One region of the Halobacillus sp. SY10 genome, then DNA from elsewhere that is predicted to be linked to it. Evidence: a T-box and tRNA genes for the amino acid it is inferred to sense, from the RefSeq annotation. Region 1 holds a T-box; the other holds one or more tRNA genes.
The links. The T-box of region 1 lies ahead of leuS (leucine--tRNA ligase). A T-box ahead of a tRNA ligase gene usually reads a tRNA of that ligase, here a tRNA-Leu.
Positions count from the first base shown of each region.

Region 1 (4,406 bases):
GCACCGTGAGAATAAACGATATCATCTGGATTGACAACATTCCCTTTGGACTTACTCATTTTTTCATTATTCTCACCAAGAATCATCCCTTGGTTGAATAGCTTTTGGAAGGGTTCTTTCGTTGGTACGACTCCAGCATCGTACAGGACTTTGTGCCAGAAACGTGCATACAACAAGTGAAGAACGGCGTGCTCAGCACCACCAATATACACATCGACCGGAAGCCATTTTTTCAATGCTTCATAATCAGCGAACGTTTCCTCATTATTCGCATCAATATAACGCAGGTAATACCAGCAGCTACCTGCCCATTGAGGCATCGTGTTCGTTTCCCTGCGCCCCTTCATTCCTGTTTCAGGATCCACGACATTGACCCATTCATCAATATTAGCAAGTGGTGATTCCCCTGTGCCGGATGGTTTAATTTCCGTCGTTTTCGGAAGTTCGACAGGTAGTTCATCTTCTTTGACTGCGGTAATCGATCCGTCTTCCCAGTGGATGACAGGAATCGGCTCACCCCAATAACGCTGACGGCTGAAGAGCCAGTCACGAAGGCGGTAAGTCGTTTGTTTCTGACCTTTACCGTTTTCTTCAAGCCATTGGATCGCTTTTTCGATCGCTTCATCTTTCCCAAGACCGTTCAAGAAGTCAGAGTTGATGTGCGGACCATCCCCTGTGTACGCTTCTTCCTCGACATTCCCACCCTCTACGACTGGAATGATTGGAAGGTCAAATTTCTGAGCGAACTCAAAGTCTCTTTCATCATGAGCAGGGACCGCCATAATGGCACCACTGCCATAGCTCATCAATACATAATCAGCTACCCAGATTGGAAGTTTTTCACCATTGATCGGATTGATCGCATAAGAACCCGTGAATACCCCTGATTTATCCTTAGCCAAATCCGTACGCTCAAGATCACTCTTGTTTTGAGCTTTTTCGATATACGTAGATACGGCATCTTTCTGTTCAGATGTGACGATTTCATCGACCAGTGGATGTTCTGGCGCGACAACAGCATAAGTTGCACCGAATAATGTATCTGGACGAGTGGTAAACACATCGAAAGATTGGTCAAAACCATCAATTTCAAAAGTGACCTCTGCCCCTTCTGATTTTCCGATCCAATTTCTTTGCATATCTTTAATGCTTTCCGGCCAATCCAAATCTTCCAAGTCTTCAAGAAGACGATCTGCATAAGCTGTAATCTTCAGCATCCACTGCTTCATCGGGCGTCGTTCTACGGGGTGATCTCCTCGTTCACTCCGACCATCGATAACTTCCTCGTTGGCAAGAACCGTACCAAGAGCAGGACACCAGTTCACGGCAACTTCGTCAATATAGGCAAGACCTTTTTCATATAGTTTCAAAAAGATCCATTGCGTCCATTTATAATAATCAGGGTCTGTCGTATTCACTTCTCGATCCCAATCATAAGAGAAACCTAGTTCTTGTATTTGCCGACGGAAGGTGTCGATGTTTTGTTTTGTAAATTCTTCAGGATCATTTCCTGTATCCAGTGCATACTGTTCTGCTGGAAGGCCGAAAGCGTCCCAACCAATCGGATGAAGCACTTCATATCCTTGCATACGCTTCATACGAGAAAGAATGTCTGTAGCGGTGTATCCTTCCGGGTGTCCAACGTGTAGACCTGCACCTGATGGATAAGGGAACATATCCAATGCATAGAATTTCTTTTTTTCTGAATAGCTGTCTGTCTTGAACGTCTTTTCTTCAAGCCAGTATTTTTGCCACTTCTTTTCAATGGTCTTATGATCAAAAGCCATTTCGTTGCCTCCTCATTTTCTCTCTAAAAATATAAAAAGCCCCTCATCCCAATATGGGACGAGAGGCTTGATTCCCGCGGTACCACCCAAATTAACACATATGTTGTGTTCAACTTGACGTCAATAACGGCGACCACACCGGCAGAAACTACTTTTGTTCACTTCTGCGACATCCAAGGCGAGTTCATGATTTCCAAGGACAGCTTCCACCAGCCGCTGCCTCTCTATCACTTGAAAGAATCATTACTACTCCTTTTCAACGTCATACTATTATAACCGTATATTAATGAATGAAAACAGCTTTGTCAAGCGGCATCCACCCAACTGGTCGTCCATCTACAAGAAAGGGCTATTCGTGCTACAATACTAAAAATCAATACTATTGGAGGATGTAACATGACGATTGAACGAATTTTAGACTATGCCCATTCATTGATGAAAAAAACGATAGAACCTGGAGATGCCGTTATAGATGGAACGTGCGGCAACGGTCACGATACTGCTTTTCTAGCTGAACTTGTGGGAGAGCAAGGACATGTGTATGCCTTTGATGTGCAGGAAAAAGCCATCTCAAACACCCAAGAGCGATTAAAAGAACATGGGCTTGCAAACCATACAAGCCTTATCCATGATTCCCATGCACACGTACAGCAATACCTACAGGAAAAAGATCAAAACAACATATCCGCAGCCATTTACAATTTAGGTTATTTGCCAGGCAGTGATAAAAGTGTGGTGACCAAACCTGAAGGGACGATCCAGTCGGTCGAAAACGTACTAGCTACTTTAAAAAAAGGGGGACTGGTGGTTTTAGTGGTATATCATGGCCACCCCGGGGGAGCTGAAGAGAAAGATGCCATCCTGGAGTATGTGTCAGAGTTAGATTCCAAACACTATCAAGTCCTTCATTACGTATTTATCAATAAGAAGAGAACACCCCCTTTTATCTTAGCTATCGAGAAACTTTCATAAGAACCAAAGCGCAAACACTCCGTGAGATACGAAACGAATAAGCCAAACGAGTGGTGAGAACAATTTTCCTCCCGCAAGACTGGATGGATAACGCAAGTAGCAAGTCTCTCTAGCGAACACCGCTCCTCAGGACCATTTGTTCACACCTGAATTTTATCATTTCCTATGAAAAGAAAAAGCCTGGTCGGTTATATTTCCCGCCCAGGCTTTAATTTATGGTACATTTTTGTATTGTAATAAAAGAATGTCGCTTTTTTGCCACTCACTTTCAACATTTCTTTCACAAAGCTTTTAGCATTTGAAAGCTTGCCTACTTTACGATCAGCTAAATACATCCCAACCAGCCCTTCATGGATCATTTGGTGAAAGGGTGCATCTGGAAGCCTTTGAATTTCCTCGTGTGTCCTTTCAACAAAATACCGGAAACGATTCTTCATTTCTTCCTCATGATCGTAGTACGCACAGAAATTCAAATCTCCCTCTTTTTCATCTTCTTGTTGATCAATGTAGTAATCAAGCAAGATATGTAACCCCTGCATATATGGAAAGTAACTTCTTTCAATTTGATTGGATAACGTTGCATCCATCTTTCCACTCAACGTATAGGAAACAAGACAAAAAATTCCTAAAGTAGATCCGGTACATGCTGAAAATTCATACCAGCTAAGCTCTGGCCATTCTTTTTGATAGCGCTTGAACCAATTTTGTAGTCTTGGAATTCTCTCATTTTCGATTACATGCTTATGAACTTGCAGATCACCATATAACTTTCCTAACTTTATCGCTTGTTGCTTGACGGTGTGATAGTCTTCCGCCTCGGAAAGGACTTGTTGGCACGTTTTCACAAGGTCATGGAGGTATCCCCCATCTTCCTGCTCCTCACGATATTGGTAATAATCTTGTAATGGGTTACCTGGTGTCAAAGCGTCGATCATGGATTCATGCAGCATGCGGAAATCGTCAGGGTCCATGGAGGTGCTCCGGTCACAAAGGTTGTCCAAGTAGTCACTGATGGTTTGATAAGCAACGATGAAGCGAATGGCCTTTTTATGGTTGCCACGGGAGAGAACAGAGTAAATAGATCCCCCTTCACAGTGAAACGTCTTTGCTTCGATACTCGCTAATGCTTGACTTCTGAGTTCTTCGTCAGGAATCAATTTCGCCCTTTCAATCCAGTAAGACAATTCATTATGAACAGCAGGAAAAACATTTCGATACACTCTGTACATCAAAAGAATGGCGTTGCCTGGGACTGCATGTGTCAAAAGAAATCCTCCTTGCCCGTTTACTTTAGATGATCCTCTAAAAAGGAATGCGTATGTTGATAGACATCTTTCCATTCCGGCTCATTATAAATTTCATGATAAAGACCCGGCCATTGTTTATATCTTTTTTCTTTAATTTGAACTCGGTCAAACCATTCAGCTGTCTTCTCTATTCTCACCATATAATCCGCTTCAGCCTGCATTAGTAATAATGGGATATCAGGAAAGCGTTGAATATCAGAGAACGCTTCTCTCGTCGCTTTTTGAAATTCACGATACCAGCGAACAGAGACTTTATCAATAATCAAAGGATCTTGTTGAAACTCTATAATTTTGTCCTTATTACGTGTGATATATTCGGGATCTTGAGGAGCCTTGATTC
Region 1 covers NZ_CP174345.1:3,155,868-3,160,273, forward strand. Annotated here, with positions in the region: gene leuS (leucine--tRNA ligase) at 1-1,787, opposite strand, end outside; T-box leader at 1,839-2,056, opposite strand; gene ACJA3J_RS16185 (class I SAM-dependent methyltransferase) at 2,184-2,759, shown strand; gene ACJA3J_RS16190 (tetraprenyl-beta-curcumene synthase family protein) at 2,948-3,988, opposite strand; gene ACJA3J_RS16195 (alpha/beta hydrolase) at 4,045-4,406, opposite strand, start outside.

Region 2 (4,406 bases), 1.6 Mb from region 1:
ACGACACGAGCTGACGACAACCATGCACCACCTGTCACTTGGTCCCCGAAGGGAAAGCCCTATCTCTAGGGATGTCCAAGGATGTCAAGACCTGGTAAGGTTCTTCGCGTTGCTTCGAATTAAACCACATGCTCCACCGCTTGTGCGGGCCCCCGTCAATTCCTTTGAGTTTCAGCCTTGCGGCCGTACTCCCCAGGCGGAGTGCTTAATGCGTTAACTTCAGCACTAAGGGGTGGAAGCCCCCTAACACCTAGCACTCATCGTTTACGGCGTGGACTACCAGGGTATCTAATCCTGTTTGCTACCCACGCTTTCGCACCTCAGCGTCAGAAACAGACCAGAGAGTCGCCTTCGCCACTGGTGTTCCTCCACATATCTACGCATTTCACCGCTACACGTGGAATTCCACTCTCCTCTTCTGTCCTCAAGTTCCCCAGTTTCCAATGACCCTCCACGGTTGAGCCGTGGGCTTTCACATCAGACTTAAGGAACCGCCTGCGCGCGCTTTACGCCCAATAATTCCGGACAACGCTTGCCCCCTACGTATTACCGCGGCTGCTGGCACGTAGTTAGCCGGGGCTTCCTCGTTAGGTACCGTCAAGGTACCGCTCTATTCGCACGGTACTTGTTCTTCCCTAACAACAGAACTTTACGATCCGAAGACCTTCATCGTTCACGCGGCGTTGCTCCGTCAGACTTTCGTCCATTGCGGAAGATTCCCTACTGCTGCCTCCCGTAGGAGTCTGGGCCGTGTCTCAGTCCCAGTGTGGCCGATCACCCTCTCAGGTCGGCTACGCATCGTCGCCTTGGTGAGCCGTTACCTCACCAACTAGCTAATGCGCCGCGGGCCCATCTGTAAGTGATAGCAAGAAGCCATCTTTCAACTTTCCTTCATGCGAAAGAAAGTATTACCCGGCATTAGCCCCGGTTTCCCGGGGTTATTCCGATCTTACAGGCAGGTTGCCCACGTGTTACTCACCCGTCCGCCGCTCGTTCCACGAGCTTCACCTCAGATGAGGATCCACTCGCTTCCCGCGCTCGACTTGCATGTATTAGGCACGCCGCCAGCGTTCGTCCTGAGCCAGGATCAAACTCTCCATAAAAGTTAAGTTTGACTTGCTCATTTGCACACCGAATGTGCTTGTTTCAAATCTCTTCTATAAAGAAGAAATGTTTTGACGTACTGGTTGGTTCGTTCAGTTTTCAAAAATCAAATGAATCATGGTGGGCCTGAGTGGACTTGAACCACCGACCTCACGCTTATCAGGCGTGCGCTCTAACCAACTGAGCTACAGGCCCCGATGACATTCAATAAAATGGAGCGGGTGAAGGGAATCGAACCCTCATCATCAGCTTGGAAGGCTGAGGTTTTACCACTAAACTACACCCGCAAGTGTATCATATTGTTATTTAGGATTTCGATGGTCGGGAAGACAGGATTCGAACCTGCGACCCCTTGGTCCCAAACCAAGTGCTCTACCAAGCTGAGCTACTTCCCGTTAATGGCGCGCCCGAGAGGAGTCGAACCCCTAACCTTCTGATCCGTAGTCAGACGCTCTATCCAATTGAGCTACGGGCGCATTAAAAAAGCGACATTTAATATCTTATCATCTTTTGTGTTGTGACGCAAGCACTTTTTTTAAAAAAAGTTGGTGCGGCCGAGAGGACTTGAACCTCCACGGGATTACCTCCCACTAGGCCCTCAACCTAGCGCGTCTGCCGATTCCGCCACGACCGCAAAATTGCTGTAGTAAACAATGGGATGCTGATCATGATAATTGGATAATGCGGGTGGAGGGACTTGAACCCCCACGCCGTGAAGCACTAGATCCTAAATCTAGCGTGTCTGCCAATTCCACCACACCCGCATAATAAATGGTGAGCCATGAAGGATTCGAACCTTCGACCCTCTGATTAAAAGTCAGATGCTCTACCAGCTGAGCTAATGGCTCCTATTAAAGGAATCTGTAACACTCAATGATGATGTTGTTTTTTTGAAGCACAAGAAACATCATATAACTTATTCAGCTTTTTGTCAACTCTTTTTCGAAAGAAAAATGGCTGGGCCAGCTGGATTCGAACCAGCGCATGACGGTACCAAAAACCGTTGCCTTACCGCTTGGCTATGGCCCAAAAAGAGTGGCGGTCCGGACGGGACTCGAACCCGCGACCTCCTGCGTGACAGGCAGGCATTCTAACCAACTGAACTACCGGACCTTTATAAGGTTAAGTGACCCGTACGGGATTCGAACCCGTGTTACCGCCGTGAAAGGGCGGTGTCTTAACCACTTGACCAACGGGCCAAAAATAAATGGCGGAGAAGGAGGGATTTGAACCCTCGCGCCGCTTACGCGACCTACACCCTTAGCAGGGGCGCCTCTTCAGCCACTTGAGTACTTCTCCGTAATGGCTCCAACGGTAGGATTCGAACCTACGACCGATCGGTTAACAGCCGATTGCTCTACCACTGAGCTACGTTGGAATAATTCGTAATGTTCGTTGCTGTTTATCAGCGACGTTTTATATCTTATAACATTTCGTCCGTGGTGTCAAACCTTTTTTACATGAAATTTAAGTCGTTTCCCATGTGTTTTTGGCTTGTTTTGTTAGGACTTAACTAATTTAACATGTGGCCCCTCTTTCGTCAATGGAAAATTTACTTCTTTTTTATATTCCCTTTACATTTCCCACATCCGAAACGTTTTGTGTTCACCCGTCTTTTCCGCTTGTATGTTTGTCCGCATTTTGTACAAACATAGTGATGGAAGTTCCCACTTTTTTCAGAAGGCAATGGTGAACAGTGTCGTGGAGACCCTGTTTCTTTTAATAAAGCCTTGAACTCAGGATCGCGATGCCCAAAACCTTTCCCTTCAATATGAAGGTGGTAATGACAAAGTTCATGTTTAATGATGCCTTCTAATTCGACACCATCTAATTCTACTATATATTTCGGATTGATTTCAATTACTTTTTTAGAAGGAATGTATCTCCCTCCTGTCGTCCGAAGACGAGAATTGAAGTATACATCATGCGCAAAAGGCTTGTCAAAGTATTTTTTCGATAATTCATCGGTCCATTGCTGCAATTCCTGGTCTGTCATAGGAACACCTCCCTCGTCCTTTGCATACTGTATCATAAGAATGAAAAAAGTTGAATATGAAGGAGATGACTTCTTAATGCCTTCCTGGTTGAAGAACCAAATGACAAAAGCATTCTTGAACAAAGATAAATATCAAATTAAAATGCTGAATCAATGCTGGTATTACTATCAGCACCTATACAAATAAAAACTACCCGGAAAGCTTTCTCTCTCCAGGCAATTTCATTTAGTATTATCCTTGATTGATCATGGTCAAAGCGATCCTCTGCTTTTGTACATCCACTTGATCGACCCAAACGGTAACGACGTCCCCTACCGCCACCACGTCCATTGGGTGTTTGACGAATTTGTCAGCAAGTTTTGAGATATGGACAAGCCCATCCTGTTTTACACCAATATCCACGAAAGCACCGAAGTCTACTACGTTCCTTACGGTTCCTTCCAGTTCCATCCCCTGTTCTAAATCTTCCATTGAAAGAACATTCGTTTTCAGCAATGGCTTAGGCAAATCATCCCTTGGGTCGCGGCCAGGCTGAACGAGAGATTTCACAATATCCTGCAGCGTCAACTCCCCAATGTCCAGTTGTTCTGCTACAGATGATGTGTCTACACTTTTCAATTCTTCTGCTAACTTGTCCGTTCCGATATCTTCTGTGGTAAATCCGAACTTCCTCAGCAGTTCCCTTGTCGCTTTGTAACTTTCCGGGTGGATAGGTGTGCGATCAAGAGGTTCTTTTCCGTCTAGTATTCGTAAAAAGCCGATACTTTGCTCAAATGTCTTTGCACCTAAGCGTGGAATATCTTTGAGTTCGGATCGTTTCGTAAACTTGCCTAACTCCTCCCTCTTTTTCACGACATTGTTCGCAACGGTTTTACTTAGCCCTGATACATATTGCAGCAGAGAAGAAGAGGCTGTGTTCACATTAACTCCCACTTGATTCACCGCCGTCTCTACAACGAATGTTAATGATTCATTCAGTTTTTTCTGAGTTACATCGTGCTGGTATTGACCGACACCGATCGATTTAGGATCAATTTTCACGAGTTCTGCTAATGGATCCTGGACACGGCGAGCGATAGATACCGCACTTCGTTCTTCCACTTGAAAGTCAGGGAATTCTTCACGGGCGAGCTTCGAAGCTGAATACACACTTGCCCCTGCTTCATTAACAATCATATAAGAAGCCTTCAGCTGATGTTTTTGGATCATATCTGCGATGAATTGTTCCGTTTCTCTGGAGGCTGTACCATTCCCGATGGCCATCAGCTCAATGTCATACGTATCCATGAAGGCAAGAATCTTTTT
Region 2 covers NZ_CP174345.1:429,092-433,497, reverse strand. Annotated here, with positions in the region: rRNA gene ACJA3J_RS02345 (16S ribosomal RNA) at 1-1,103, opposite strand, end outside; tRNA gene ACJA3J_RS02340 (tRNA-Ile) at 1,223-1,299, opposite strand; tRNA gene ACJA3J_RS02335 (tRNA-Gly) at 1,318-1,391, opposite strand; tRNA gene ACJA3J_RS02330 (tRNA-Pro) at 1,423-1,499, opposite strand; tRNA gene ACJA3J_RS02325 (tRNA-Arg) at 1,504-1,580, opposite strand; tRNA gene ACJA3J_RS02320 (tRNA-Leu) at 1,651-1,738, opposite strand; tRNA gene ACJA3J_RS02315 (tRNA-Leu) at 1,787-1,868, opposite strand; tRNA gene ACJA3J_RS02310 (tRNA-Lys) at 1,877-1,952, opposite strand; tRNA gene ACJA3J_RS02305 (tRNA-Gln) at 2,059-2,133, opposite strand; tRNA gene ACJA3J_RS02300 (tRNA-Asp) at 2,141-2,217, opposite strand; tRNA gene ACJA3J_RS02295 (tRNA-Glu) at 2,232-2,303, opposite strand; tRNA gene ACJA3J_RS02290 (tRNA-Ser) at 2,313-2,403, opposite strand; tRNA gene ACJA3J_RS02285 (tRNA-Asn) at 2,408-2,482, opposite strand; gene ACJA3J_RS02280 (SprT family protein) at 2,657-3,100, opposite strand; gene cmpA (cortex morphogenetic protein CmpA) at 3,177-3,287, shown strand; gene ACJA3J_RS02270 (Tex family protein) at 3,333-4,406, opposite strand, start outside.
Region 2: it encodes a tRNA-Leu, which carries the amino acid that the T-box ahead of leuS (leucine--tRNA ligase) is inferred to sense. The anticodon was not compared.